4 regions of the Aquamicrobium sp. YD-1-mutant5 genome follow, and region 2 is predicted to be linked to each of the others. Evidence: riboswitches for the same ligand, from Rfam matches in the RefSeq annotation. Region 2 holds a riboswitch; each other region holds the start of a gene.
The links. Region 2 has a riboswitch for cobalamin ahead of AC5XE7_RS05845 (TonB-dependent receptor plug domain-containing protein). Riboswitches for the same ligand answer to the same signal wherever they lie in the genome.
Positions count from the first base shown of each region.

Region 1: another riboswitch for cobalamin. It lies ahead of AC5XE7_RS00115 (DUF1636 family protein); the one in region 2 lies ahead of AC5XE7_RS05845 (TonB-dependent receptor plug domain-containing protein).
Region 3: another riboswitch for cobalamin. It lies ahead of AC5XE7_RS13245 (ribonucleoside-diphosphate reductase subunit alpha); the one in region 2 lies ahead of AC5XE7_RS05845 (TonB-dependent receptor plug domain-containing protein).
Region 4: another riboswitch for cobalamin. It lies ahead of AC5XE7_RS18820 (ABC transporter substrate-binding protein); the one in region 2 lies ahead of AC5XE7_RS05845 (TonB-dependent receptor plug domain-containing protein).

Region 1 is NZ_JCAKKP010000001.1:20,748-28,200, forward strand. Features, by position in the region: gene cobN (cobaltochelatase subunit CobN) at 1-1,293, opposite strand, end outside; gene cobW (cobalamin biosynthesis protein CobW) at 1,328-2,365, opposite strand; gene AC5XE7_RS00115 (DUF1636 family protein) at 2,362-2,781, opposite strand; cobalamin riboswitch at 2,819-3,020, opposite strand; gene AC5XE7_RS00120 (winged helix-turn-helix domain-containing protein) at 3,037-4,239, opposite strand; gene AC5XE7_RS00125 (NADH-quinone oxidoreductase subunit A) at 4,556-4,921, shown strand; gene AC5XE7_RS00130 (NuoB/complex I 20 kDa subunit family protein) at 4,912-5,493, shown strand; gene AC5XE7_RS00135 (NADH-quinone oxidoreductase subunit C) at 5,500-6,102, shown strand; gene AC5XE7_RS00140 (NADH-quinone oxidoreductase subunit D) at 6,103-7,293, shown strand; gene AC5XE7_RS00145 (NADH-quinone oxidoreductase subunit E) at 7,293-7,453, shown strand, end outside.
Region 2 is NZ_JCAKKP010000003.1:293,495-300,947, forward strand. Features, by position in the region: gene cydD (thiol reductant ABC exporter subunit CydD) at 1-1,188, opposite strand, end outside; gene AC5XE7_RS05825 (GbsR/MarR family transcriptional regulator) at 1,269-1,841, opposite strand; gene AC5XE7_RS05830 (fused DSP-PTPase phosphatase/NAD kinase-like protein) at 1,979-2,476, opposite strand; gene AC5XE7_RS05835 (5-(carboxyamino)imidazole ribonucleotide synthase) at 2,616-3,692, opposite strand; gene purE (5-(carboxyamino)imidazole ribonucleotide mutase) at 3,689-4,186, opposite strand; cobalamin riboswitch at 4,312-4,509, shown strand; gene AC5XE7_RS05845 (TonB-dependent receptor plug domain-containing protein) at 4,783-6,519, shown strand; gene AC5XE7_RS05850 (ABC transporter substrate-binding protein) at 6,655-7,453, shown strand, end outside.
Region 3 is NZ_JCAKKP010000008.1:112,735-120,187, forward strand. Features, by position in the region: gene AC5XE7_RS13230 (tetratricopeptide repeat protein) at 1-234, shown strand, start outside; gene der (ribosome biogenesis GTPase Der) at 238-1,674, shown strand; gene AC5XE7_RS13240 (glutamine synthetase family protein) at 2,020-3,375, shown strand; cobalamin riboswitch at 3,615-3,833, shown strand; gene AC5XE7_RS13245 (ribonucleoside-diphosphate reductase subunit alpha) at 3,937-6,831, shown strand; gene AC5XE7_RS13250 (ribonucleotide-diphosphate reductase subunit beta) at 6,996-7,453, shown strand, end outside.
Region 4 is NZ_JCAKKP010000020.1:39,617-47,069, reverse strand. Features, by position in the region: gene AC5XE7_RS18825 (TonB-dependent receptor domain-containing protein) at 44-3,718, shown strand; cobalamin riboswitch at 4,004-4,207, shown strand; gene AC5XE7_RS18820 (ABC transporter substrate-binding protein) at 4,361-5,377, shown strand; gene AC5XE7_RS18815 (FecCD family ABC transporter permease) at 5,374-6,429, shown strand; gene AC5XE7_RS18810 (ABC transporter ATP-binding protein) at 6,426-7,190, shown strand; gene AC5XE7_RS18805 (pseudoazurin) at 7,203-7,453, shown strand, end outside.

The sequences.
Region 1 (7,453 bases), on a different contig from region 2:
TATATCGAGCAGGGCGCGCGGCGATTGCGGAATCCGGTCAACGACATAGCCGGCGTCCTTCAGGTCGTGAAGCATGGCAAGCACGCTGTTCGGCACATCGAGACCCACGGCATAGCCGGTGCGGCCCGGCGCGCTCGGATAGTCGGGGATGAGGATGACGATGCGACGATCGGCCGGCGGCGTGGAGCGAAGGCGCAGAAACGCGGAAAGCCGCCGCGCCACCTGCGCGATGCGATCGGGCACCGGCTGGTTGACGTTGGCGCGCAGGCCGAGTGCGGCATCGGCATCCGCCTCGGTCTTGAAGGAAATGGCGCCGGCCATGATGCGCCCGTCGAGTTCGGGTAGCACGGCGTGCATGGCGAGATCGGCGGGCGCAAGGCCGCGCTGGCCGCTTTCCCAAGCCTCGCGTTTTGTCGTGGCGACGACCACCTGAAACACCGGAATGCCGGTGCGGTCGAACAGCGTTTCCGCACCCGGTTCGGCACCTGAAGCGAAGGCCGTGGCGGTGACGATGGCTGCTGGTTGCAGAGCCGCGATTGCCTCTTCGACAAAGCCGAGAGAGGCTGCGTCTTTCAGGCTGGAGACGAAGACAGGCACTGCCGCGATGCCGGTGCGGCGCAGTTCCGTCGTCAGCGCATCGATGGGGGCGATGTCGTTCGCCAGCAGCATGGAACGGTAGAACAGGATCGGCACGACGGATGCAGATTTGTCGTCCGCCAGCAGCGGTGTTTCGACAACGCCTGTTCCGGGTTCGTAATAGCCGGCCCGCGGCACCGGCGTGGGAGCCGCAGCATCGGCCTCATGGCCGGCCAGCCTTGCCAGACGGCGCACCAGCGCCTGCATGTTGGCCGGGCCGCCTTCGCGGAAATAGCCCAGCAGCAGGGAAAGTTCCTCGCTGGGCAGGGTGGAGGCCTGCGCCAGCCGCTCGTCCTCGTCGCGGCATTCGCCGGGCAGCAGTGCCAGCCTGATGCCTTTGGCGCGGGCGATGGCGGCAAGCTGGTCGCAGCCATAGCGCCACCAGTCATAGCCGCCCAGAAGACGTACCAGAATGACCTTTGCGTGGCTGGCGACGCTGTCCACCCACAGATCGACCGACATGGGGTGGCGCAGGTCGCGCAGGGCCGCCAGCCGCATCGAGGGCAGGCGATCCGCGTCGGCTTTCCACGCGGAGGCCAGGGCGGCCAGATCGCTGTCGGTAAAGGACAGCGCCACCACCTCGCCTGGCGTCTGGCGCAGGTCGACCGGCTCGATGACGTCATCGAGCGAGGCGGAGGTGGTGGTCAGGATATGCATGGTTCAATCCTGATGAGCGGCGCGCCTGCCGTGTTCAGCCCGCCAGTATCTTCTCGATCGCCGGCTGGTCGAGACCTTTCAGGCCGATGACGACCAGCTGCGAACGGCGCTCGTCCTGCGCCGTCCAGGCGCGATCATAATAATGATTGACGCGCGCACCAACAGCCTGAACCAGCAGGCGCATCGGCTTGCCCGCAACGTCCACGAAACCCTTGACGCGCAGCACGTCCTGCTGCTCGGCAGCGATGGCGATGCGGCGGGCGAGGTCCTCGGGATCGGTGACAGCAGCGATGTCGACGATAAAGGTGTCGAAATCGTCGTGCTCGTGATCGCCGACGCCGTCATGATGCGACTTGCGGTTTTCGATGTCGTCCTCGACGGCGAGACCGAGGCCGAGCAGGATTGAAGGATCGACCTTGCCGTGCTCGGACGGAACCACCTTCACCGCCGGCCCGATATGGGCATCGACGATCCTGCGGGCGCGCCCGGCGGCGGCTTCATCGAGCAGATCGTTCTTGGAGAGGATGATGAGGTCTGCGCAGGCGACCTGATCCTCAAAGACCTCCTCGATCGGGTCGTCATGGTCGAGCGACTCGTCTTCTGCGCGCTGGGCGGCAAGCGCGTCCATGTCGGAGGCAACCTTGCCCTCGGCAAGGGCCGGGCCATCGACCACGGCAATGACGCCGTCGACGGTGACGCGGCTTTTCACGCTCGGCCACTGGAATGCCTGCACCAGCGGCTTCGGCAAAGCGAGGCCGGAGGTTTCGATCAGGATGTGGTCGACCTTAGGCGTGCGCGACAGGATCTGGTCGAGCGCCGGCACGAAATCGTCGGCAACCGTGCAGCAGATGCAGCCATTGGCCAGTTCGACGATGTTTTCCTCGGGGCAGGTGTCGATGCCGCAGCCTTTCAGGATTTCGCCATCGACGCCGACATCGCCGAATTCGTTGACGATGAGGGCGAGCCGCTTGCCTGCGGATTGTTCGAGCAGGTTGCGGATCAGCGTGGTCTTGCCGGCGCCGAGGAAGCCGGTGACGACGGTGCAGGGCACGCGGGTGGCGTTTGCGGTCATGATTGGTCCTTCAGAAGGGTCAGGGGAGGAATGCGCGCGACAAGGCCGCGCTTGAGTGAGTCTGGGCGGCCGCGCCACGGAATTTTTCCGTCTTCGGCGTTGGCCAGCTGACACGCGCCGATCACCAGATCGGCGCCGCTGTCCTCGGCGAGGTCGCCGAAGACATAGCTCCAGGCCCCGTCGTGCAGGATGGAGGCGCTGAGGCGGCGCTTGCAGTTGCCGAGGCATTCCACCGTGCGCACCTCGACTGGCTGGCCGGCGGCGGCGCGGCGCGTGTTTTCGGCCAGCTTCTCACCGGCGCGCGGATGCGTATCCGAGCCGCTGGCGTCGCGACAGGAAATGCAGACGATGATCGTGGTGTCGCTGGTCCGGTTGCCGGACTGGCCGGTTTCGCAGGCGGCGGGATTGCTGTCCAAAATACGCTCCTTGCCCGGGACACCCGCCAGGCTTGCGGCTTTTCTCGTACAGACGGCAGGTCTCCTGGCTTGCGGGTCATCGCCCTGATGCCGCCTTCCCGGGGATAACCCAGTGGCTGCCGGCAAGGGCTCGTCGCTTACAGTTGCGGGCACAGCCGCGGAGTCGGGAAAAATCCCTCACCGCGTTCCCTCTTAGCTCCCCTTCTTTGAAAGAGGAGACCGTCGCGGGGATTTAGGCTTGGGCGGGTCGCACTGTCAACGCGCGGCGATGGCGGACAGCGCAGGTCCGAGGCTGCCGGCCGGGGTGATTTCCATGCGATCGAGTTGCAGCCACTGGCGCATCTGGTCCAGCTCTTCGCAAAGTGCGGCTGCGGTTTCGGGCGGTGCGTCGGGTTCGGCATAGGCGGCATGGACGCGCAGAATGCCGGCGGGTCGGTCCGCTTTCAGATCGACGCGTGCGACAATCCTGTCGCCCAGCAAAAAGGGCAGGACATAATAGCCATATTGCCGCTTTTCGGCCGGCGTGTAGATCTCGATCCGGTAGCGGAAGCCGAACAGGCTTTCGGTGCGGTCCCGCTCGAACACCAGCGGGTCGAAAGGGGCGAGCAGGGTGCGGGCCTCGATCCTGCGCGGCAGACGCGCGTCGCGGTGCAGATAGGCTTGCCTGCTCCATCCTTTGACGGTGACGGGAATCAATTCCCCTTCCTCGACAAGATCAGCGATGAGCGGTGCGGTCTCGGTCGCGGCAAGTCGAAAGTAATCGCGCAGGCAGGCGGCGGTGGCGATGCCATGGGCGCGCGCGGAAATGCGCAGCAATTCGCGCTGGGCATCCGCCGGAGAGGGAACCGGCAGGTCGAGGACTGCCCGGGGCAGAACGCGTTCCGGCAGATCGTAGACCCGCTCGAACCCGCGCCTGTGGGCGGTGGTGATTCTTCCCGCCCAGAACAGCCACTCAAAGGCCATCTTTGCCTCGCTCCAGCCCCACCAGCCGCCGGAGCCCTTGTGGCCGTCCATGTCGGAGGCGGCGAGCGGGCCGCGCGTTTCAACTTCGCGAAATATCTCCGCGATGAAATCCGCGCGCTCGCGGCCGAACCTGGCCAGTCCGCGATACATCTCCTCGCCGCGCTCTGCCCTTTCCATGCGCCATCGCAACAGCGGATAGGTCTCCAGCGGCAGCAGCGAGGCCTCATGCGCCCAGTATTCGAAAAGCTGGCGCTTCGCTCCCGGACGGGCCGCGTCGTCGAGCAGCGAAAGCGGGTAGGGGCCAAGCCGCGAATAAAGCGGCATATAGTGCGCCCGCACCACGGCGCTGACCGAGTCGATCTGGAAAAGTGCGGTGCGGGAAACGACACGGGAGACGTGTCGGCGGTCGGGTGCACTTTTTGCGCGAGGCGCGCCGAAGCCCTGCGCGGCCAGCGCAATGCGACGTGCAAGGGCGGGGGAAATGGTTTCCTTCATATGATCCAAGCCTATCTGGAGTCATGGTTTACAGCAGCCCGATTCCTGCACGCTACCAGCTAAACCCCGGGAATACTGTCAGGACTAAAAGTGGAGTAAAAAGTGAAGGAAATCAAAGATGATCAGTTTTGTCGCAGATAGTGTGCAGTGCAGCGTTTTGAACAAGGTTTGACTTGCTTCGGCCATCCGCCTGCGCTAACCCTCGCCGCGTTGCAGCATGGGGCCGAAGAGGTTCCAGGGCAAATCTGTCACGCTTCCGTAACAGGGCCGGCTGCGCTAGTCTCAGGCGGATCCGCCGCCAACGGAAAGTTGCAGCATGAACGAGTTGCTAAGTTCGTATCTGCCGATCGTCATCTTTATCGGCGTGGCACTGGTGATCGCACTGGCGCTGATCGTGGCTCCCTTCCTGGTGGCCTATCGCGACCCCGATCCTGAAAAGCTGTCGGCCTACGAGTGCGGTTTCAACTCGTTCGACGATGCCCGCATGAAGTTCGACATCCGCTTCTATCTGGTGTCGATCCTGTTCATCATCTTCGATCTGGAGGTGGCGTTCCTGTTCCCGTGGGCGGTTTCGTTCGGCGATATCGGCATGCTCGGATTCTGGTCGATGATGGTGTTCCTTGGCGTTCTCACCATCGGCTTCATATATGAGTGGAAGAAAGGGGCGCTGGAATGGGATTGATCAGCGATTCCGGCACGCTCGTCGCGCCGCAGCCTAAGGGTATCCTCGATCCGCGTACCGGAAAGCCGGTCGGTTCGGATGATCCTTTCTTCATCGGCATCAACGACGAGCTGGCCGACAAGGGCTTTCTCGTCACTTCGACCGAGGCGCTCATCACATGGGCGCGCACCGGCTCGCTGATGTACATGACCTTCGGTCTGGCCTGCTGCGCGGTGGAGATGATCCACACCGCCATGCCGCATTACGACAGCGAGCGCTTCGGCGTCGCGCCGCGCGCTTCGCCGCGCCAGTCCGACATCATGATCGTGGCCGGTACGCTGACCAACAAGATGGCCCCGGCGCTGCGCAAGGTCTACGACCAGATGCCGGAACCGCGCTATGTGATCTCCATGGGCTCCTGCGCCAATGGCGGCGGCTACTATCACTATTCCTATTCGGTGGTTCGCGGCTGCGACCGCATCGTGCCGGTCGATATCTACATACCGGGCTGCCCGCCCACAGCCGAGGCGCTGCTCTACGGCATTCTTCTCCTGCAGAAGAAGATCCGGCGCACGGGTACGATCGAGCGGTGATGAAATATGAGTGAAGCACTCACAGAGCTTGCCGCCCACATCGCATCGAGGGGTGGTGTCGAGGTCCTGCACAGCGAGCTTGCCTATGGCGAGCTGACGATCACCGTTGCGCCGGCAGATATCGTGAAGATTTCGCGTTTCCTGCGCGATGACGAATCCTGCGGCTTCGTGTCGATCATCGACGTGTCGGGTGCGGATTACCCGGCGCGCGCCAACCGCTTCGATGTGAATTATCATCTGTTGTCGCCGCGTCGGAATCTGCGCATCCGCGTCAAGGTTCACGCGAACGAAGAGACCATCGTGCCTTCCGTCACCGAGGTGTGGCCGGGCGCAGACTGGTATGAGCGCGAAACCTACGATCTTTATGGAGTGCTGTTCTCCGGGCATCCGGATCTGCGCCGCATCCTCACCGATTACGGTTTTGAGGGGCATCCGCTGCGCAAGGACTTCCCGCTGACCGGCTTTGTCGAGGTTCGCTATGACGACGAGGCCAAGCGCGTCGTTTACGAGCCGGTGGAACTGAAGCAGGAGTTCCGCAATTTCGACTTCCTCTCGCCCTGGGAAGGCACCGACTATGTGCTGCCCGGCGATGAAAAGGTGAAGCAGTAAATGGCTGAAACCTCCGTCCGCAATTTCAACATCAACTTCGGTCCGCAGCATCCGGCGGCGCACGGCGTTCTGCGCCTCGTTCTGGAGCTGGATGGCGAGGTGGTCGATCGCGTCGACCCGCATATCGGGCTTTTGCATCGCGGCACCGAGAAGCTGATGGAGCACAAGACCTATCTGCAGGCCGTGCCTTATCTGGACCGGCTCGACTACTGCGCCCCGATGAATCAGGAGCACGCCTTCGCGCTGGCCGCGGAGCGTCTTCTGGGAATCGAAGTGCCGAGGCGTGGCCAGCTGATCCGCGTGCTCTACTCCGAAATCGGCCGCATCATGTCGCACATCCTCAATGTGACGACGCAGGCCATGGACGTCGGCGCGCTCACCCCGCCGCTGTGGGGCTTCGCCGAGCGCGAGAAGCTGATGGTGTTCTACGAGCGGGCCTCCGGCTCGCGCATGCATGCGGCTTATTTCCGGCCGGGTGGTGTGCATCAGGACCTGCCGCAGAAGCTGATCGAGGATATCGGCAACTGGATCGATCCGTTCCTGAAGACTATCGACAATCTGGATGCGCTTTTGACGCCCAACCGGATCTTCAAACAGCGTAACGTCGATATCGGCGTGGTTTCGCTTGAGGATGCATGGGCCTGGGGCTTCTCCGGCGTCATGGTGCGCGGTTCGGGCGCGGCATGGGACCTGCGCAAGTCGCAGCCTTACGAGTGCTATTCCGAGATGGAATTCGACATTCCGATCGGCAAGAACGGCGATAATTTCGACCGCTATCTCATCCGCATGGAAGAGATGCGCCAGTCGGCGCGGATCATGCGCCAGTGCGTCGACTTGCTGCTGGGCAAGGAGAGCACGGGTCCCGTCTCCAATCTGGATGGCAAGGTGGTTCCGCCCAAGCGCGGCGAGATGAAGCGCTCGATGGAAGCGCTCATCCACCACTTCAAGCTCTATACTGAGGGTTACAAGGTTCCGGCCGGCGAGGTCTATGCCGCCGTCGAGGCGCCCAAGGGTGAATTCGGCGTCTATCTGGTGTCGAACGGCACGAACAAGCCGTATCGCTGCAAGCTGCGCGCGCCGGGCTTTGCCCATCTGCAGGCCATGGATTTCCTGTGCAAGGGCTACATGCTCGCCGACGTTGCAGCCATCCTCGGCTCCCTCGACATCGTGTTTGGTGAGGTCGACCGCTAATGAGTGTCCGCCGTCTCGCAGAAGCCAGCGTCCAGCCAGCGGCATTCTCCTTCAACGAGGAGTTTGCTGCGGCCGCGCAGAAGTGGATCGCAAAATACCCGGAAGGCCGGCAGCAGTCGGCCATCATCCCGCTGCTCATGCTCGCACAGGAGCAGGATGG
Region 2 (7,453 bases):
GGACTTGCCGCCACCGCTCGGCGCCATGACGGCCACGCGCTCGCCCGGCGCAATATCCAGCGACAGGCCATCGAAGACCGGACGACTATGCTCCGGGCGGTCCTGTCCGGCGTGGCTGAAATGGAGATCATCGATGGCGATGCCCACAGCGGCGCCATCGGCTTTCGCCGTGCCAGCCCGCTCGGCGGCAACGATGGCCTCGCCGGCTGCCGCCACTTTTTGCAGGGCTTCCAGAGCCGCCACGCCGGCGGCGCGGTCGTGCCAGACGGCGGACAGGTCGCGCATGGGCTCGAAGAAGGCCGGCGCGAGCATGAGGATGAACACGCCCTCAGTCAGCGACATTTGCCCGCCCCATGCCCCGAACGAGAGCTGGCCGAGGAAATGGAACCCGACATAGACGGCCACCATGGCGACGCCCAGCGCCGAAAACAGCTCCAGCACCGCCGAGGACAGAAAAGCGATGCGCAGCACCGCCATGGTGCGGCTGCGCAGGAGATCGGCTTCCTCGCGCAGGCGCAACGCCGTGCGGTCGACCGCGCCGAAACTGCGGATCGTGGCAAGGCCGCGCAGCCGGTCGAGCAGGAAGGCGTTCATATCGCCCATCTTGGCAAGCTGGCGCTCGCTCGCCTCCTTCGCCCGCCAGCCTACCAGGGCCATGAAGATCGGGATCAGCGGCAGCGCGATCAGCATGATCAGGGCAGCCACCCACGAAAGAGGCAGGACGCAAACGAAGATGGCCAGCGGAACGATCACGGCGCGCCAGCGCAGCGGCTGGAAACGCGCGACATAGGGCACCACAGCCTCGGCCTGCTCGGCCATCGTGCTGGCGACGAAGCCGGATGACGGACGAGACGCATCGAGCGGCGAGCGGGTGGCGAGCACCGAAACGGCATGGTCGCGCAGCCGTGAAAGTTCCCGCCGCGCGGCGGCGAAGGCAAGACGCGAACCTGCCCGGTCCATGCCCGCCCGCACCACGCCAAGCAGGAAGACCCCGACGGCCGGCCAGATCACCGCGTTCATTCCGGCACCGGCAGCGATATCGCCGATGGCCAGCGCCAGCAGAGCGGCCTGCCCGATCCAGATCAGCGATGCGGCAGACTGAAGAGCTATCGGCAGCCTGCCCGGCGACGCGGACGGCTTTGAAGCGCGGCGACGGCGCTTCGTCCCGACCGCAACCTGCTCCGGAATTTGGGGGTTTTCGGCTTCAGCCGGCCTCCGCAGGGCGGGTTCCTCAGCCAGTTGCCGGGCAATCGCCGTGTCGAGCGCACTCACGGTTGTCCGTCCCCCCTGCGTTTGCGGCCAAGCGAGACGATGCGATCCTTCGCATCGAGCAGCCTCGTCACCTTTGAGCCGAGGCTGAGCAGTGTCGCCAGCCGTTCCGTATCGAGTCGTTTGACGTCATCATACCAGTTCGTGAGCTGTTCGATGAGTCCGTTCATCTCCATAAGGCGGGACTGGGCGTAACGTTCCTCTTCGCTGCCCGGCTGCTGCATGAGAAGCTCGCGCAGCACCGAAAGGGTGGGATCGACCTCGCGCTTCTTGCGCTCCTCTGCCAGCGTGCGCAGGATCTGCCAGATGTCATCGGGTGCGGCGAAGAAATCGCGACGGTCGCCGGGAATGTGGCGCAGCATCACCAGATTCCACGCCTGAAGCTCGCGCAGCCCCATGGAGACGTTGGAGCGCGAAATGCCGAGCCCGTCCACGATCTGATCTGCGCAGAGAGGTCCAGGCGACACATAGAGCAGCGCGTAGATCTGGCCGACCGTGCGGTTGATGCCCCAGCGGCTGCCCATCTCGCCGAAGTGCAGTACGAAAGACTGTATGAGTGGCGGAAGGTTCATGATTGACCAATTTTCAGAAATTTCTGAAAATTCAGTACGTCCCGCCACGCCGGAAGTCACTTGGGCACCATGTCGCACCCGTACACGTACAAAAGGAAATCTGTGCGAACGTCAGGGAAAGCTGGCCGCAACCAGCTTCAGAAGCCGATCGTTTCCTCGAACCGGTCCCAGGAACGATACATTTCGTATCGCCCAACCCCGCGGATCGGCACATGGCCGTAATAGGGTGAAAGCTGCAGCTCGGCCGCGATCTCGCCCTTGCCGGCGATCGCACCCGTATAGATGGCCGATGCCAGCCCGGTGCGGTTCGCACCATGGTCGCAATGCACCAGAAGCGGCTTTTCCGCGTCGCGCATCAGGGCGGCAAGTTCGGCAGACTTTTCGACAGGCAGGCCCTTCGAAGAGGACATCGGGAAATCGATGATCCTGATGCCACGGCCCTCCGCCGCCGCGCGCGCTGCCAGCGCTTCGGCATCGGGGGTCTCGTTGCGCAGGTTGATGATGGTGCGGATCCGGTAGCGGTCCGCATAGGCCGCGACGTCGTCCCCGTCCGGTTGTCCGGAGCGGTAGAATTCGCCCGGTATCACCTCATGGAAGTTGCCGAGCAATTGCTGCACGCCCATATGAGCGCCCATCAACAGCGGGGCGCCGAGCAATACGGCGGCGAATACCCATATACGTCGCAATGCAGACTTCCCCGCCTTTGATCCCGGCTACTCCTGACAGCGAATTGCGACAGGAACAAGAATGCGCCGTACGGCCATTGCCGCAGGCTCAGTTGCGGCCGGTCAGGCGGGTGAAATGGCCCATCTTGCGGCCGGGACGCGCCTCTGCCTTTCCATAGAGATGGACAAGGACGTCCGGTTCCGCCACGAGTTCAGGCACGCGCGCGACATCGTCGCCGATCAGGTTCTCCATCACGCAGGCGCTGTGATGGCGCGTGTCGCCCAGCGGCAACCCGGCAATGGCCCTGATGTGCTGTTCGAACTGCGAAACGACGCAGGCGGCTTCGGTCCAGTGGCCTGAATTGTGCACCCGCGGCGCGATCTCGTTGACCAGCACCGACCCGTCGTCCAGCACGAAGAACTCCACGCCGATGACGCCCACATAGCCGAGCGCTTCGAGTATCGAGGCGGCTGCCGCCCGCGCAACGTCGGCGGTAGTGTCGGGAACGGCGGCAGGCACGGTGGAGGTGTGCAGGATGCCGTCGCGATGGACGTTGCGCGCCGGCGCATAGGTCTCCACCCTGCCGTCCGCGCCCCGCGCACCGATCACCGAAATCTCGCACCCGAAGGAAATGAGCCCTTCGAGGATCAGCGGCACCGACCCCATCGCCTCGAAGACGCCGGAATAGCTGCCGCTTTCCATATGGCGAAACACGCGCTGGCCCTTGCCGTCATAGCCCATGCGGCGCGTCTTCAGCACGCCGTTGCCGCCGAAGCTGTGCAGGGCGGACGCAAGGTCCGCGTCGCTGTCGACGGCAAGGAAGGGGGCCGTGTCGATACCGATGCCGTTGAGGAACTGCTTTTCGCTCAGCCGGTCCTGCGACACCTCCAGCGCGCGGGGCGGCGGCAGCACGGGCACGCGCCCGGCGAGCCTCTCGGCGGCCTCCACCGGCACATTCTCGAACTCATAGGTTATGACATCGCTGATTGCGGCCAGTTCGGCCAGCCCGGCCGGATCGTCATAGGCGGCCACGATCTGCCGGTTCGCCACCTGCGCGGCCGGGCAATCGGCCTGCGGCTCCAGCACCGCGATGCGGTAACCGAGGCGGGCGGCGGCCATGGCCAGCATGCGGCCAAGCTGGCCGCCGCCGACGATGCCGATTGTCGATCCGGGCGCCAGCATCACGCGTCGTCCTTCGGCTCGAGGGCAACCTTGTCGGTCTGCGCGGCGCGCCAGGCTTCCAGCCGCCCGGCCAGCGCATCGTCGGTGAGTGCCAGCACGGCAGCGGCCAGAAGTGCCGCATTGACCGCGCCGGCCTTGCCGATGGCCAGCGTGCCGACCGGAATGCCGGCCGGCATCTGCACGATCGACAACAGCGAATCCTGTCCGGACAGCGCCTTCGATTCCACCGGCACGCCAAACACGGGCAGCGACGTCATCGCCGCCGTCATGCCCGGCAGATGCGCGGCCCCGCCGGCACCGGCCACCACCACCTTGTAACCGGCAGCCTTCGCGCCGTGGGCAAAGTCATAGAGACGTTGCGGCGTGCGATGCGCGGAAACGATGAGGCTTTTGTGGGACACACCAAGCTCGGCGAGCGTTTCGGCGGCGTGGCGCATGGTCGCCCAGTCAGACTGGCTGCCCATGATGATGGCGACATCGGCTTGTCGGTCGGTCAATGGCCTGCTCCCGTCAGCTAAAGCGGCGACGTAGCGGAATTTTCGCCCCCCCGCAAGGACGAGAAGTGCGGCGGGCACTGCTGATCCCGTCCTGTCCGAATTGACACGCCGTGCCAGCGATGCTTAGCGTCGCAACCGGAACTGGTTCCGATTACGGATGAAAAGGGAACACGGTCTGCCGCATTGCCGGCAAAGCCGCGACTGCCCCCGCAACTGTAGCCGCCGAGCCTCCCCCGATATGCCACTGGATCTTGACGCTCCGGGAAGGCGGCGGGAGGCAATGACGCGGAAGTCAGGAGACCTGCCGGTTCCGGTCACCCATGTCTGATCTCGGGGTGAGATCGGGCGCGGCCGTCCGCAGCGGTGACACGAAACGTGTTGCCGCGTGCCGGTACGGCCGGGGGTGCAGACTGCACCTCCCCTGCCTGCCAGTTCCCGGTGAAAGGCTGTTTTTCCGGGCGCACCCGTGCCCGGCAGGGGGAAATGACGATGAGAACAACGATTCTGGCGGCCAGCATCTGCTCGCTGACGCTTACCGGTACTGTCCGGGCGCAGGATGAAGGTCTGCAGGCCGGCGATTCATCGAGCTGAAGACGATTTCGGTAACCGCCAACCGCACCCCGACCCAAAAGAACAAGGTCGGCTCGAAGGTGGAGCGGATCACGCAGGCGGAAATCGGGGCGAAATCCCGTCCGGTCCTCAGCGACTATCTGAACCTGCTGCCCGGCGTTTCGGTTGCCAGAAATGGCGGCCTCGGCGGCACAACCGGCCTTTTCGTGCGCGGACTTGGCTCCGGCTACGTCAAGACGCTCTACAATGGCATCGACATTTCCGATCCAACCGGCACACAGGTGCTGACGCATTACCAGTATCTTCTCACCGGCGGCATCAGCAATGTGGACGTTCTGAAGGGCTCCCAGAGCACCCTCTACGGTTCCAGTGCCATAGCCGGTCTGGTGAACATCTCGACACTCGGCCAACCGGACAGCGGCATTCACCATACGGTTGAGGCCGAGGGCGGTTCTTTCGGCACCGTGCGCGGCCGCTACGGATTTGCGGCTGCGAACGAAGGATCGGGATTCGCAGGCAACATCTCGGGACTGCACACCGACGGCATCTCGGCCCTGGCAGACGGCCGGGAGCGGGATGGCCTCGACAGTCTGAATATCGACCTAACCGCCGAACACAGGATCAACGAAGCCTTTTCGGTCTTCGGCTCGATCCTTCACCTCAATTCCAAGGCCGAGTTCGATGGCACAGGCCCTGACGATCCCGACAGCTATGAGCAGGCGAGGATGACCGGAGGCCGGTTCGGCCTCAATTTCGATCTCATGGACGGCAGGCTGAAGAACACCGTCTCCGCTCAAGGTTTCAAATCGGACCGTGAAAGCGTGTGGGGTGGTTCCCCCAGTTCCTTCATCGGCACGCGGCAGAAGATCGACTATCAGGGATCGTTCGAGGCGACGGAACGAGTTCTCCTGCAATATGGCCTCGACCATGAAAAACAGGAAGCCGACGATGCCGGCGGCGGCAGCCCGCTGGGCAAGTTCGACCTCACCAGCGTGTGGGCTCAGGCGGTTCTCGAACCCATGAATGATCTGGTGCTCACCGCTGGACTTCGCCATGACGAGCATTCCGAATTCGGCGGCCACACCACCTATCGCGGCACGGCGTCCTACCTGTTTGCCACCACAGGAACCCGCCTTCATTCATCTTATGGAACAGGTTTTCGCGCGCCCAGCCTATATGAACTGTATGCGCCGGCAAGCCAGTGGGGCCCAATTGGCAATTCGGGGCTTCAACCGGAAACCAGCAAAAGCTTCGATATTGGAATCGAACAATCACTGCTTGAAGGCAAGCTGCTTGCCGATCTCACCTATTTCAGAATTGACGTTGATAACCTGATTACATTTGGCTCAGGTTATGAGCAAACTCCCGGCACCACGCGCTCGAAAGGTGTCGAAGCTTCCTTCACCTACGCCGCCACCGGCTGGCTCGACCTCGGCGGGTCCTACACCTACACGGATTCGCGCAAGGCGGACGGCACCCATAACGTCCGTATTCCGCGACATGCCGTTGTCCTTTCGGCCGAAGCCCGGCCCGCCGAAAAATGGACCATTGGCGCAGACGTGAAATTCGTCGCGGATGTCGTGGACGGCGGCGCAAAGCTGGATGATTATGTGCTGCTCAACGCCAAAGTCGCCTACCAACTCACCGAGTCCACGCAGATCTACCTTCGGGGTGAAAACCTGCTCAACGAGAACTACCAGACCGTGAAAGACTACGGCACACCCGGCATCGCTGCCTTCGCCGGAATCAAGGCGAAGTTCTAAAGCAGTTCCAGCAAAAGTGCGCAGCGGTTTTGCGTCCGGAACTGCGTGAAAACAAGGAGATAGAGCATTGGAAGTGATCCCTTTTTCACCGGAAATGCTCTAGTGCCAGGAGGCAACCGCCGAAAGCATTCCCCTTTGCGCGCCACTTTTGCGGCATGGCGCGCAAATCTGCTGATGGCATTTGCCTTGGGTCTTTCCGTGATGCCGACCCTTGCGCAGGATACCGCGCCCCACCGCGTCGTCTCCCTGAACCTGTGTACCGACCAGCTCGCCATGCTGATTGCAGGCGAAGGGCAGCTTCATTCGGTCTCCGTGCTGGCCAGCGACCCGCGCAGCTCGGCGATGGCGCGGCAGGCCGAAGCCTTCGCGATCAATCACGCGCTTGCCGAGGAAATCTTCCTCATGCAACCCGACCTCGTTCTCGCCGGCACCTTCTCCTCGCGCGCCACCGTCGGGCTGCTGCGCCGTCTGGGATTCAGGGTGGAGGAATTCGCCCCGGCAACCTCCTTTGACGATGTCCGTAACCATATCGCCCGCATCGGTGAACTCCTCCATCGCCAGCAGCGCGCCGCCGAACTGGTCGCCGAGGTGGACGCCGGCCTTGCGCGTCTCGCCACCGGCCCACGATCCGGCCGCACCATCGCGCTCTATGAGCCAAACAGCTACACGGCAGGCAGCGGCACGCTGGCCAACGAGATCTTCACCGCGGCGGGGTTGGTCAACATCGCCGAAAGGCTGGGAATCGCCGGCTCGGCGCGCCTGCCGCTGGAGCAGCTCATCATGGCAAAACCCGATCTGATCGGCCGTTCCAGCAGCGATTACGGCGCACCGGCGCTGGCGCAGGAAAACCTCGTCCACCCGGCTTTCCGTGCCCTCGCAGGGCAGCAGGTCGTCGACCTGCCGGTCGCGAAAATGATCTGCGGCGCGCCCTTCA
Region 3 (7,453 bases), on a different contig from region 2:
ACCGGCTCCTATGCCGACGTATCCGCCCGTGTCGAGGCGCTCGCCGTGGATGGCAATGCGCTGCGCCATTCCGCTCGCGAGGCGCTCGGCCTTGCTGCCTGGAAGGAAGGCAAGTCCGCCGACGCGCTCAAGCTGTTCGACCAGATCGTCGACGACGAGCAGGCTCCGCAGAACATTCGCCAGCGCGCTACCCTGATGTCCGAACTGATCCGCGGTTCGGGCAATGCGTCGTGAGACATGAGCTTCAAAGCCGCAATCATCGGCCGGCCTAATGTCGGCAAATCCACGCTCTTCAATCGACTGGTCGGGCGCAGGCTGGCGCTCGTCGACGACACGCCGGGCGTAACCCGCGATCGCCGCACCCATGCCGCCAAGCTCTACGACCTTGCCTTCGAGGTGATCGACACGGCCGGCTTCGAGGATGCCCCGGCAGCCACCCTGCCCGGCCGCATGCGCGCCCAGACCGAGATCGCCATCGACGAGGCCGATGTCATCTTCTTCGTGGTCGATGCCAAGGCAGGGCTGATGCCCGACGACCGCACTTTCGCCGATGTGGTGCGCCGCTCCGGCAAGCCGGTGGTGCTGGTTGCCAACAAGGCCGAAGCGCGCGGCGCTCAGGGCGGATTGCTGGAGGCGTGGGAACTCGGCCTCGGCGAACCCGTGCCGATCTCGGCCGAGCACGGTGTCGGCATGCCGGACCTGCGCGATGCCGTGGTCGAGGCGCTGGGCAAGGAACGCGCCTTCGGCAAGGACGAAGACGAGGACGACGAGATACCTGCCGCCAGCGAAGTGCTGATCGGCGAGGACATCGCCGATCCCGAAGCCGATGCGCCTGCCTATGATGAAAGCAAGCCGCTGCGCATCGCGGTCGTTGGCCGTCCCAATGCGGGCAAGTCGACGCTCATCAACGCGCTGATCGGCGAGGAACGGCTGCTGACCGGACCGGAAGCCGGCATCACCCGCGATTCCATCTCCGTCGACTGGGAGTGGCGCGGACGGCAGATGAAGCTGTTCGACACGGCCGGCATGCGCCGCAAGGCAAAGGTGCAGGAGAAGCTTGAAAAGCTTTCCGTGGCCGATGGCCTGCGCGCCATCCGCTTCGCCGAGATCGTCATCATCGTGCTCGACGCCACCATTCCCTTCGAGAAGCAGGATCTGCAGATCGCCGACCTCATCATCCGCGAGGGACGCGCGCCGGTCATCGCCTTCAACAAGTGGGACCTGATCGACAATCCGCAGCAGCTGCTGGCGGAACTGCGCGAGAAGACCGAGCGGCTGCTGCCGCAGGTGCGCGGCATTCAGGCGGTTCCGGTTTCGGCAGAGACCGGACGCGGTCTCGACAAGCTGATGGAAGCGGTGGAGCGCACCCACAAGGTGTGGAACAGCCGCGTCTCGACCGGCAGGCTGAACCGCTGGCTGGAAGGCATTCTCCAGCATCATCCGCCGCCCGCCGTGGCCGGACGCCGGCTGAAGGTCAAGTATGTCACGCAGGCCAAGACCCGCCCGCCGGGCTTCGTCGTTTCCTGCTCGCGGCCGGAAGCCATGCCGCAGTCCTATGTGCGCTATCTGATCAACAATCTGCGCGAAGCCTTCGACATGCCCGGCGTGCCGATCCGCGTGGCGCTGCGCACCTCCGACAACCCCTTTGCCGGCCGCGCCCGCAAGAAGAGCTGACAGGTCGAGCTTTCCTGATCCGGCTTGGCAAGGCTGTTGCCGCCGGGTAGTGTGTTCCTGAACGGTCCGGAATACAGGGCCGGGGGGAAGCTACGGGCCGCATTTCATCATTTCTCGTCCCGGCAGGTCTCCTGCAGCTTCAATGGGGACGAATCAAAATTCCTGGGAACAGGACACAACGGTCGGGCCGACCGCCAGCCACAAACGGTGCGCGCACGCAGCACCACCCCGCTCATTCTTTCATTGCAATCCATTCTGCCGGTGCAATGCCCGGCCCGAACGCGCGTGGCTTCCGAAAAGCCGCGCGCGTCGCCACCCTATGTTCAACCAACCCGGAGGTATCAATTGAGTGAAGCGATCAGAGAGGTGCTGGACTGGCTGAAAAGCCGGCCTGACATCCACAGCCTGAGGGCCGCGGTGTGCGACCTGAACGGCATCATGCGCGGCAAGCGCATCCCCGTCGATCAGGCTGCCAAGGCACTGGAAGGCAAGTTGCGCATGCCCTACTCGGTGTGCGGCGTCGACGTCTGGGGCGAGGACATCGTCGGCAACAAGCTGGTCTTCTCGACCGGTGACGCCGATGGCATCTGCCAGTGGACCGGTCGCGGCATCCTGCCGATGGACTGGACCGCCCATCCCACTGCGCTCATTCCGCTCTGGCTGTCGGATGAAAGCGGCGCGCCCTTCCTTGGTGATCCGCGCCGGGCGCTGGCCCGCATTCTCGACCGCTACAAGGCGCTGAAGCTGACGCCGGTCGTCGCCACCGAGCTGGAGTTTTATCTGGTCGACCCGAAGCCTGCCCGCCCGCGCGGGCCGGTCTCGCCGATCACCGGCCGCCGGCTCGATTCCGACGCGGCCCTTTCCATCGATGAGATCGACGACTTCGAAGGTTTCCTGCACGAAGTCTACGAGGCCTGCCGCCTGCAGGACATTCCCGTCGACTCGGCCATTGCCGAGAACGGGGTCGGCCAGTTCGAGATCAACCTCAACCATGTTCCCGACGCACTGCGCGCCGCCGACGACGCCATACTCTTCAAGCGCACAGTCAAGGGCATCGCGCGCAAGCACGGCTTCATCGCCTCCTTCATGGCGAAGCCCTATGGCAAGCGCTCCGGCAGCGGGTTTCATGTCCATTTCAGCCTGCTCGACGAAGACGGCAACAACGTCTTCGATGACGGCACGCCGCGCGGCTCCGACATATTGCGCCATGCGGTGGGCGGGCAACTCGCCGCCATGGCGGAAAGCACGCTGGTGTTTGCCCCGCACTTCAATTCGTTCCGCCGCCTGCGTCCGAACTCGCATGCGCCAACCGCCGTTGCCTGGGGCTATGAGAACCGCATGGTGGCGATCCGCATCCCCGGCGGTCCAAATGCAGCGCGCCGCATCGAGCATCGCGTGGCCGGGGCCGATGCAAATCCATATCTTGTGCTGGCTGCCATATTGGGGGCCGCGCTCATCGGCATCGAGAAGCAGCTGAACCCCGGGGAACCGGCGACAACCGATGTTTACGAACGCGACATGACCAAGCTGCCGCCCGACTGGGCCTCGGCGATTGCCAGCTTCGAAAACGGAAACCTCGTCGCGGAGATATTTCCGGACGCGCTGCGCGGCTCTCTCGTCGCGTGCAAAAAGCAGGAACTGGAGACCTTCGCCCTGAGGGTCAACAATTTCGAATTCGAGACCTATCTGGAAGCGATCTGATACCAGCCGGCGGCGGATCAATTTCCGCCGCCGCATCTTCCTGTGGTTATACCCGTGTTTCTCGCCGGCAGGGAGTTCCGGACGGCATCAAAATGCGTCAGGAATGCCCCGTTTGCCCGGTCTGGCAAAAAAACTTCCGATGAAGACGTTGTGCACAGGCAGCCTTTGGATTGTGGGCATAAGATAAATTCATCCATCAAATTCAAAATCAACCTGTTGACACCAGAACGGCTCCTGATACTAAATGTAGCCATCATGGTTCCTTTCAGCGCCAATATGGATCTGGAGGGCTAAGAGGGAAGTCGGTGCCCTTGCGAGGAAATCCGACGCTGCCCCCGCAACTGTAAACGGTGAGTCGTTGTCCCTTTTCGTGTCACTGGTGCGTTTCAGGCACCGGGAAGGCCGGACAGCGACGATGAGCCGTGAGCCAGGAGACCTGCCGTGATACTGCACGAAACTCGGGCGGGGTGTCCCGGAGGTGCGCTTGCCCACGTGGCCTGAGCCACGCCATCGGGCATGCGTTGCCGTCAGCTCCCCCGTCCACAGCGCCACGGGGATAAGATGCCGGCGACCACTGCACTCCAGACGAACGGGACCGATGCGGTTCCACCTTCCATAGAAAACGAAGCCCGGACCCCGACGGAGCCCGGCTACCGCATCATCCGCCGCAACGGATCGGTCACGCCCTTCGATCCGACCAAGATCACCGTCGCGCTGACCAAGGCGTTCCTGGCTGTCGAGGGCTCGGTGGCGGCCGGCTCGCGCCGCGTGCACGACGTGGTCAAGGACCTGACCGAGCAGGTCGTGGGCAACCTCACCCGGCGCATCGGCGAAGGCCGCACCTTCCATATCGAAGACGTGCAGGATCAGGTGGAACTGGCACTGATGCGCTCGGAACACCACAAGGTCGCGCGCGCCTATGTTCTCTATCGCGAAGAGCGCGCCCGCGAACGTGCGGCCGCCAAAGCCGCCGCTCCTGAATCCGCCGCGCCGTCGCTCCACGTCACCCGCGCCACCGGCGAAAAGGTTGCGCTGGACGAGGGCCGTTTCCGCCGCATCGTCGAGGAAGCCTGCGAAGGGCTGGAGGCTGTCTCCCCGCAGCCGATCCTCAACGAGGCGCTGCGCAATCTCTATGACGGCATCACCGAGGATGAACTGTCGCTGGCGCCGATCCTTGCCGCGCGCACGCTGGTCGAGACCGAGCCCAACTACAGCTTCGTTTCCGCCCGCCTGCTGCTCGACCGGCTTCGCCGCGAAGCGCTGAGCTTCGTCACCGGCCGCTCCGAGCAGGCCACTCAGGCCGACATGGCCGAGCGCTATGCCACCTATTTCCCGGAATTCATCCGCACCGGCATCGAGGCGGACCTGATCGATCCCGAACTCGGGCGCTTCGACCTCAAGCGCATCGGCGCTGCCCTCAAGGCCGAACGCGACCTGCATTTCCAGTATCTGGGCCTGCAAACGCTTTACGACCGCTATTTCCTGCACACCAAGGGCAAACGCTTCGAGCTGCCGCAGGCGTTCTTCATGCGCGTCGCCATGGGCCTCGCCGCCCGTGAGATCGACCGCGAGGCGCGCGCCATCGAATTCTACAACCTGTTGTCGTCCTTCGACTTCATGTGCTCGACGCCGACCCTGTTCAACTCGGGTACGCTCAGGCCGCAGCTTTCGTCCTGCTTCCTGACCACCATCGGCGACGACCTCGACGCCATCTTCAAGGGCGTGAAGGACAATGCGCTGCTCGCCAAATATTCCGGCGGCCTAGGCAATGACTGGACGCCGGTTCGTGGCCTCGGCGCCCACATCAAGGGCACCAACGGCGAGAGCCAGGGCGTGGTGCCGTTCCTGAAGGTGGCCAACGACACCGCCATCGCCGTCAATCAGGGCGGCAAGCGCAAGGGCGCGGTCTGCGCCTATCTGGAAACATGGCATGTCGACATCGAGGAATTCCTCGACCTGCGCAAGAACACCGGCGACGACCGCCGCCGCACCCATGACATGAACACGGCCAACTGGGTGCCGGACCTGTTCATGGAGCGCGTCGAGGCCGACGGCGAGTGGACGCTGTTCTCGCCCGACGAGGTTCCCGACCTGCACGACCTTTACGGCACAGCCTTCCGTAACGCCTATGAAGCCTATGAGGCCAAGGCCGCGGCCGGCGAACTGCGCGTCTGGCGCAAGATCCGCGCGCTCGACCTGTGGCGCAAGATGCTGACCATGCTGTTCGAGACCGGGCATCCGTGGGTCACGTTCAAGGATCCGTGCAACATCCGTTCGCCGCAGGGCCATGTCGGTGTGGTGCACTCCTCCAACCTGTGCACGGAAATTACCCTCAACACGTCGAAGGACGAGGTTGCTGTGTGCAATCTGGGTTCGATCAACCTTGCCAATCACGTGTCCGAGCAGGGTCTCGACCTCGACCGCCTCGCCCGGACCGTGGGCACGGCGATGCGCATGCTCGACAACGTCATCGACATCAACTTCTACACCATCCCCGAAGCGCGCGCCTCGAACCTGCGCCACCGCCCCGTCGGCCTTGGCCTGATGGGCTTCCAGGACGCGCTGCAGGCGATGCGCATTCCTTATGCTTCGGAAGGGGCTGTCGAATTCGCCGACCGCTCGATGGAAGCGATCAGCTACCACGCGATCTCCGCTTCGGTGGATCTCGCCGCCGAGCGCGGCCGCTATCCGAGCTTCGAGGGCTCGCTGTGGTCGAAGGGCATCCTGCCGATCGACTCCATCAGGTTGCTGGAAGAAGCGCGCCCCGGCGTGGACATGGACTCCACCTTCACCCTCGACTGGGCGAGCCTGCGCGAGCGGGTGAAGGAAACCGGCATGCGCAACTCCAACACCATGGCAATCGCACCGACGGCGACCATCTCCAACATCTGCGGCGTGGCGCAGTCGATCGAGCCCGCCTACCAGAACCTGTTCGTCAAATCGAACATGTCGGGCGACTTCACCGTGGTGAACGCACAGCTCGTCCATGACCTCAAGGCGCGTGGCCTGTGGGACGAGGTGATGGTCTCCGATATGAAGTATTTCGACGGATCGGTGGGCCAGATCGACCGCATCCCCGACGATCTCAAGGCACTCTACGCAACCGCCTTCGAGATCGACTCTTCGTGGCTGATCGAGGCGGCCTCCCGCCGCCAGAAGTGGATCGACCAGGCCCAGTCGCTCAACCTCTACATCGCCAATCCGAGCGGCAAGAAGCTGGACGAGCTTTACCGCTTCGCATGGAAGAAGGGTCTCAAGACCACCTACTACCTGCGTTCGCGCTCGGCCACCCATGTCGAGAAGTCGACGCTCAAGGGCACCGACGGCAAGCTCAACGCCGTTTCGCCGGCCAGCATGGCGGCCGCGGAAGCCGCGACGCCGATCGTGGTCGACCCCAGCGCGGCATGGGGCAAGGCCTGCGCCATCGACGACCCCGACTGCGAAGCCTGCCAGTAAGCAGGCCCCTGCCCTCCCCGGTCGGGGAGGGCAAAGCCGACAGGATGGGATGGGGTGATGTGACACCCCATCCTGTGCCTCACCATTCATGCGATCCCGACCGGCACATGCCGATACCTGAAGCGTCAGGAATGGGGTGCGCCAAGCCTTTCCGGAGAAATAAGATGCTCGACTGGTCCGAACCCAAAAACAACCCTTCCATCCCGCTTCCGGGCAAGGATGCGCCTGCCGGCGACGCCACCGGACTTGGCGAGATCGAGCGGGGTGCGGCGCGCGTCACCGTCGATGAAAAGCGCATGATCAATGCGCGCGCCGACGTGAACCAGCTTCTGCCGCTGAAATACCGCTGGGCGTGGGAAAAGTATCTCGCCGGCTGCAACAATCACTGGATGCCGACCGAGGTCTCCATGCAGGCCGACATCGCGCTGTGGAAATCGAAGGACGGACTGACCGAGGACGAGCGGCGCATGCTCAAGCGCAATCTCGGCTTCTTCGCCGCGTCCGAATCGCTGGTCGCCAACAACATCGTGCTGGCCATCTACCGTCACCTCACCAACCCCGAATGCCGCCAGTATCTGCTGCGTCAGGCCTTCGAGGAGGCGATCCACACCCACACCTTCCA
Region 4 (7,453 bases), on a different contig from region 2:
TCTCCTCATGGGGCATCGCACTGGTCCGGCACCGCACGCAGCAATGGCTCGCGCCAAAACGGCAGCCGTGGGCAAAGCGCCGGTGCGGCTCCTGCTGGCAAGCACTGTGCTGGTATCCTCGCTGATCCTGCTGCAGGGCGTTTCTTTCGCCCAATCGACCTCGACCACCGCGGCGCAGACGGTGCGATTTTCCATTCCCGCCCAGCCGCTTTCCGGGGCGCTCAGCGCGTTCAGCCGCGCCTCCGGCTGGCAGGTCGGCTACACGTCGGAAATCGTGCGCGGCAAAACCTCGGTGGCAATCTCGGGCGCGATGTCGCCCGCGCAGGCGTTGCAGACCATGCTTGCCGGAACCGGCATCCGGGTGAGCCTTACCGGGCCGGCGACCGCAACGCTTGTGGATCGTGTTTCAGAGGCTTTCGAGCCGCAGCCCTCCGATGGCTCGATGGTTCTTGCCACCATCGACGTCAAGGGCAATGCAGAGGGCTCACCCTACAGCCCCTATGAGACGGCGGCCGCGACCAGCCATATCGAGGGCGAGAACATCGAGCGTTTTCGCGGCTCCAGCCCGGCGGACATGTTCCGTGGCACGGCAGGTGTCATGTCGGGCGAGGCGCGCAACGGCGCCGGTGCCGTCGACGTCAACATTCGCGGCATGCAGGGCATGGGCCGCGTGACGACGACCATCGACGGCGCGGAAAACGCCGTCACCGTCTATCAGGGCTATCAGGGCGTCTCCAACCGGACCTATGTCGATCCAGACTTCATCGCCGGCATCGACGTCACCAAGGGCGCGGACACCGCCTCATGGGGCAATGCCGGGTCTGTCGCCATGCGCACCGTGAACGCCGACGACATCGTCAAGCCGGGCAACACCTGGGGCGTCAGGGTCAAGGGCGAGATCGGCACCAACACGTCGAAGCCCCATGCCGGTGACAAGGCAGGCTATCAGTGGCCCTTTGCACCGTGGGACCCTGCCGGCGAAGTTCCGAAAGCCTCGGAAACCGGGATGGACAAGCCTTCCCTGCTTTCGCCGACACGCGGCGCCGGCAGCGTTATCGGCGCCTACAAGGGCGAGGATTTCGATTTCCTTGCCGGCTATGCGCGCCGCAAGCAGGGCAACTATCACGCAGGCAAGCACGGGCCTTCCGCCAATCCGGTCAACAAGGGCCGGCAGCAATGGTGTCCCAACGGCGTCTGCAATCCCAACGGCACGACCTACTGGGAAAATTACTATGAAAATGACGGGGTCGTGAACTATCGCGCCGGCGAGGAGGTGCTGAACACCCAGCTTGAGACGGAATCCTGGCTGGCCAAGCTGACCGCACGCTTTGCCGATGACCACACCCTCCAGCTCGGCTATACCGGCTATCGCAGCGAAGCCGGCGACCGGCTCGCCTCGCGGCTGATCGGCAAGCACGGACAGTCCGAGCAGCAGGCGCAGACGTCCGGCACCAGCCTCGACACCGTAACCGCGCGCTATCGCTGGAATCCGGAAGATAACGAGCTTTTCGACCTGAAGGGCAATCTCTACTGGACGCATCTGGAACTGCGCAACCCGATCCGCGGCGGTCGCGGCGTAACGCCTGAACAGATCGGCCTGCCTGCCGGGTTCCGGGTCGGTTCCGATTCCGACATGTGGGGTGCCGACCTCTCCAACCTGTCGAAATTCTCGACCGGCTATGGCGATGTCGATCTCAGCTACGGCCTGTCCTATCGCGGCGAGGATACGCGGGGCAGCCGCCACACGGCAGCGCTGGAAGCGTGGAACACCGCGCGTGACGCCATTCGCCATGAGGCCGCAATCTATGCGAAGGCGGCATGGAAGCCGGTCGACTGGGCAACGCTGAACGCCGGGCTCCGCTATTCGCATTTCTGGTCGAAGGATCGCTACGATCCCTATGAGCGCGAGGACATCGAGAGCAGGGTTCTCGGCTTCCGCACCAATGATGGCGGGTTCAGCCCCTCCGTCGGCGTGACGCTGGAGCCCTTCGACGGTTCGCAGTTCTACGTCAACTATTCCAACACGATGCGCGCACCCAGCGTCATCGAATCCGTCTCGGCCTTCAACAGTGTGGTCGCCAACGCCGATGTGAAGCCGGAGCGCTCCAGCAACTGGGAAGTCGGCACCAACCTGACGCGCGACGGTCTGCTGACCGGCGAAGACCGGGGCATGCTCAAGCTCGGCTACTTCAACTGGGATGTGAAGGACTATATCGCACGGTCGGTCCGCAACGGCTCGGGGCCGCTGACCCTGAACATCGAGAACATCGACCGGGCGAAGTTCTCCGGCATCGAGCTTTCCGGCCGCTACGAGATCGGCGGCTTCACGGCCGATCTCTCGGCCAACTATTTCCTCAACGTCGAATATTGCCGCACGGCCGGCACCTGCGAGAACAAGTCGCTCTATGGCGACTATGCGACAAACCATGTGCAGCCCGAATACACCGTCGACCTGACGCTGTCGCAGAAGCTGCTGGAGGACCAGCTCACGGTCGGCGGGCGCATTTCCCATGTCGGGCCGCGCGCCATTGGCCATGGCGACGTGACCGCGCAGGGCGCCAGCGAGTTCATCTCCCTTGTCGACTGGAAGCCTTACACGCTTGTCGATGTCTTCGCCGAATACAAGATCACCGAGGACCTGACCGCCGCGGTGCGCGTGGAGAACCTGTTCGACCGCTTCTATGTCGATCCGCTCGGTCTTGTCACGCAGCCGGGACCGGGACGGACTTTCTATGCGAGCCTGACGGGATCGTTCGGTGGCGAGCAGAGTTTCCAGCCATTCAGCAATCCGCTTGCCGGGCTGGCGGGCGGCCACGGCGCGGCGCGCGGTGGCGAAGCTGCCGCCATCAACTGGAGCGGCCTCTATGCCGGTGTACATGCCGGTGGCGCGTTTGGGCGCACATGGGGCTCCACGACGACGCTCGACGGTTCCGACAGCACCATCGCCGCGCGTGAATCGGCGGACCTCAAGCTCAACGGCGCCATGTTCGGCGTACAGGCCGGCTACAACTGGCAGCTCGACAATGGCGTGGTGCTCGGTCTGGAGGGAGACTGGAGCAAGACCTACAACATCACCGGCTCGAAGAAGGTTCTGTCCACCGACCCCGTGCTGGCGGCCAAGGGGCATGCCGATGCTTATACGAGCTACGACGTCGACTGGATGGCCAGCCTGCGCCCGAAGATCGGCTACGCTTTCAGCAATCGCTTCATGGCCTATGCCACGGGTGGATTGGCGCTCGCGCGCGAAACACAATGGCGCGATCAGTACATTTCCGACCAGGCCGATGAAACCCTCCCCAACGGTACGCAAACGGCCGTTTTCTCCGTCGAGAAGGCCGCCGCCACCCGCGCCGGCTTCACCATTGGTGGCGGCCTCGAATATGCGCTGAACGACAACTGGTCGATCAAGGCCGACTATACCTACAGCCGCTTCGGCAAGAAGGATTTCAGGTTCAGAAATGCCCGCGCGGGCACAGGCAAGGATTATACGACCTCGACAACCACCGTCGTCGGCTATGAAACGGTCGACCCTTCGCAGGACCCCAGCATGGCGTGGTTGTGCGACATGGATCCTAGCTTCTGCACGCCCTATGAAAAGCCCATCTATGAGACGACGACGACCAACCATCCGGGCAGTTCAAGTACCGTGAACGGCCGCAATGCCTCAAACGCCCTCGATTTCCACATGATCAAGGTCGGTCTGAACTACCGGTTCTGAGATCAGCAGATCACGAGACAACACCTGAAGGCTTCACCGCAGCGGGAGGCGCCCAAATCGGGCGTCTCCGTGCCGGACGTGCCACCCGCGGCAAGATCAGCAGGGCGCTCGCACAGGCCGCGAGCATCAGAGCCTCGTTCCCTGCCACAACTGCATCCGGCAGCTCTTTCAGCACCATCATCGGTCAAGGCAGGATCGGGCTTGCAAGCTGTGATTTTACCCCAACAGGGGCCGTGAAAGGCTCTGGGAAGGCGCGACGAATTGCTTGAAAAGCCTGACGCACATGAGATACGAGCAGGTGTCGGTTTCCGCAAGGAACGAAGAGGGAATTCGCCGCAGGCTTCAAAAAGGCCTGTGAAACGAAACTGCCCCCGCAACTGTAGGCGGTAGAGTCCTCTCCCCGAAATGCCACTGGGCCCCGGGCCCGGGAAGGTGGGGAAAGGACGGTGACCCGTCAGTCAGGAGACCTGCCGACAACTGGAACTGAATGTGCCGGGCGGGGTGCCCGGGAGAGGTTGTCGATGAAGCCGTCCCTGCCTGTACGGGCTCTATTGCGTATCCTTCGGGGTGCGCGGCTTTCCATTGTCGTCCCGACCCGAAGCCTTCGGTCCCTGCCGCAAACCGATCGGAGAACTTCGCGTCATGACCTTCCCGCGTCTGGCACTTGCCGCCGCCAGCCTTGCGCTGCTCACCGCCTATGCGTCCGCTGAACCCACCAGATACCCGCTCACGCTGGAAAACTGCGGTGAGACGATCACTTTCGACAAGGCTCCTGCCACGAGCGTAACCGTCGGACAGGCCGCCACCGAGGCGCTCTATGCGCTTGGCCTTGGCGACAAGGTGACCGGCACCTCCGTCTGGTTCACCGACGTTCTGCCGGAGTACAAGACGATCAACGACAAGGTGGAGCGCCTCGCCGACAACGATCCGAGCTTCGAAAGCGTCGTGGCGAAGAAGCCCGGCCTCGTTGCCATCCAGTTCATCTGGCATGTCGGGCCGGAAGGCATCGTCGCCACCCGCGAGCAGTTCCACGAGGTCGGCATCCCGACCTATGTTATGCCTGCCGATTGCGTGGCCAAGGACAACTCGGTCGGCGTCGACGGCACCCGCAGCGCCGCCTTCTCGACCGAAACCATCCATCAGGGCGTGCGCGAACTTGCCGAAATCTTTGACGTGCAGGACAAGGGCGAGGAAGTCGTCGCCGATCTGGTCAAGCGCGAGCAGGATGCGGTCGAGCGCGCAAAAGCGCTCGATCTCAAGGACGTGTCGGCCGTGTTCTGGTTCTCCAGCGCCGACATGAACATCGATCCCTATGTCGCCGGTCGCAAGGGCGGGCCGGCTTACATGCTCGACAAGCTCGGCATCCGCAACATCGTGGAATCGGATGAGGAATGGCCGGTCGTAGGCTGGGAAACCATCGCCAGGGCCAACCCGACGCTGATCGTGATCGCCAAAATGGATCGCCGCCGCTTCCCTGCCGACGACTTCGAGAAGAAGCTCGAATTTCTGAAGAGCGATCCGGTCGCCAGCCAGATGGACGCGGTGAAGAACAACCGCATCGTGGTGATGGATGCCCATGCCATGGACGCCACCATGCGCACGGTTTCCGGCATCGAGGTGCTGGCGGACGCGCTGGTCGAACAGGGCATCGCCAGGTGACCATTGCCACCGCAGGCCGGCATTCCGTAGCGCGCCTGTGGTGGCGCTGGCCTGCGGGGCTCGTCGCCATGGCGGGGACGGTCTTTGCCGGCACCTGCATCGGTGAGACGCCCATTCCGCTCTCCATCGTGGTGCAGACGCTGGCCAACAAGGTTCTGGGTGCTGCCTATCCGCTCGATCCGATCGATATGGGCATCATCTGGAACTATCGCCTGCCGCGCGCGCTGGTGGCCGCATCCTGCGGCGCGGGGCTGGCGCTGTCCGGCCTCGTGCTGCAATCGCTGCTGCGCAATGCGCTGGCCGACCCCTATCTGCTCGGCATCTCCGCCGGTGCCTCGACGGGTGCGGTGACGGTGACGATTGCCGGTATCGGCGGCGGAGCGGTCTCCATGTCGCTCGGCGCCTTCGCCGGCGCGGTCACCGCCTTCCTGCTGGTTGCCCTTCTGGCACGGGCGGCGGGCGGCGGCGTTTCCACGCGCGGCACAGGACAGATCATTCTGGCGGGCATCGCCGGCTCGCAACTCTTCAACGCGTTGACCTCCTTCATCATCACCAAGTCGGCCAATGCCGAGCAGGCGCGCGGCATCATGTTCTGGCTGCTCGGCAATCTGAGCGGCGTGCGCTGGCCGGATGTGACGCTGGCCGTACCCATCGCCCTGACCGGGCTGATTGCCTGCGTCTGGCATGCGCGCGCGCTCGATGCCTTCGCCTTCGGCGCCGACTCCGCAGCCTCGCTGGGTATTGCCGTGCGCAGGGTGCAGGTCGTGCTGATCGGGTTGACCGCGCTGGTCACTGCCGTCATGGTTTCCATCGTCGGCTCCATCGGCTTCGTCGGGCTGGTCATCCCGCATGCGGCGCGTTTCGTGGTCGGCGTACGCCATGGGCGTCTGGTGCCGGCGACGGCGCTGACGGGCGCTGCCTTCCTCATCGCGGCTGACGTGCTTTCGCGCACCATGATCCCCGGTCAGGTGCTGCCGATCGGCGTCATCACGGCTTTGGTCGGCGCGCCGGCCTTCGCCCTGATCCTGCTCAGGGGACGCCGCCGGCCATGATCCTTGAAGCAAGCAATCTCGGCTGGAGCGTGCGCCGTCTCCGGATCGTGCAGGGCGTGGACCTTGCCGTGCGCGAGGGTGAGACGTTTGGACTGGTCGGTCCCAACGGTTCGGGCAAATCGACCCTGCTGCGCCTGCTTGCCGGAATTCTAAAGCCGACAACGGGCAAAGTCGCCGTGGAAGGGCAGCCGCTTTCCGGCCTGCCGCGCCGGCTGGCGGCCCAAAAGATCGCCTATCTCGAACAGCAGGCGGATACCGGCGAGGCGATCACCGTGCGCGATGCGGTGGAGCTTGGCCGCACCCCCTGGCTGACGCCCCTGCAACCCTGGTCGGACGAGGACGACAGCATCGTTGCCGGAGCACTGGCCGACGCCGACCTGCACGGTTTCGAAAAGCGCTTCTGGGCAACCCTTTCCGGTGGCGAGAAGCAGCGCGTGCATCTGGCGCGCGCCCTTGCCCAGCGCCCGCGCATCCTGCTGCTCGACGAGCCCACCAATCATCTCGACGTGCGCCACCAGCTTTCCATGCTGGACCTTGTGGCCGCCCTGCCGGTGACATCGATCATCGCGCTGCACGATCTCAATCAGGCGCTTGCCTGCGACCGCGTCGGCGTCATGGCCGGCGGCCGGCTGGTGGCGGTGGGATCACCACAGGAGGTGCTGAGCGTCGAGCGCATCGCCGAGGTATTCGGCGTGCGCGCCAGCATCGTCGTCGATCCCGCCGACGGCGCCCGCATTTTCCGCCTCGATCACCTCCGCTGAAAGGTATTCCATATGCGCATCGCTTCCGCCCTGATGCTGGCTTCGCTCGTCATCTCCGCACCGGCTTTCGCCGAAATGCACGAGGTGAAGATGCTCAACCGCAACGCATCCGGCCCGATGGTCTATGAGCCGGATTTTCTCCGGATTGCACCCGGCGACACGGTGAAATTCATAAAGACCACCAGCGGCCACAATGCCGCGACGGTCGAGGGCATGGTGCCGGAAGGCCATGAGGGCTTTCTCGGCAAGATCAACGAGGAGAT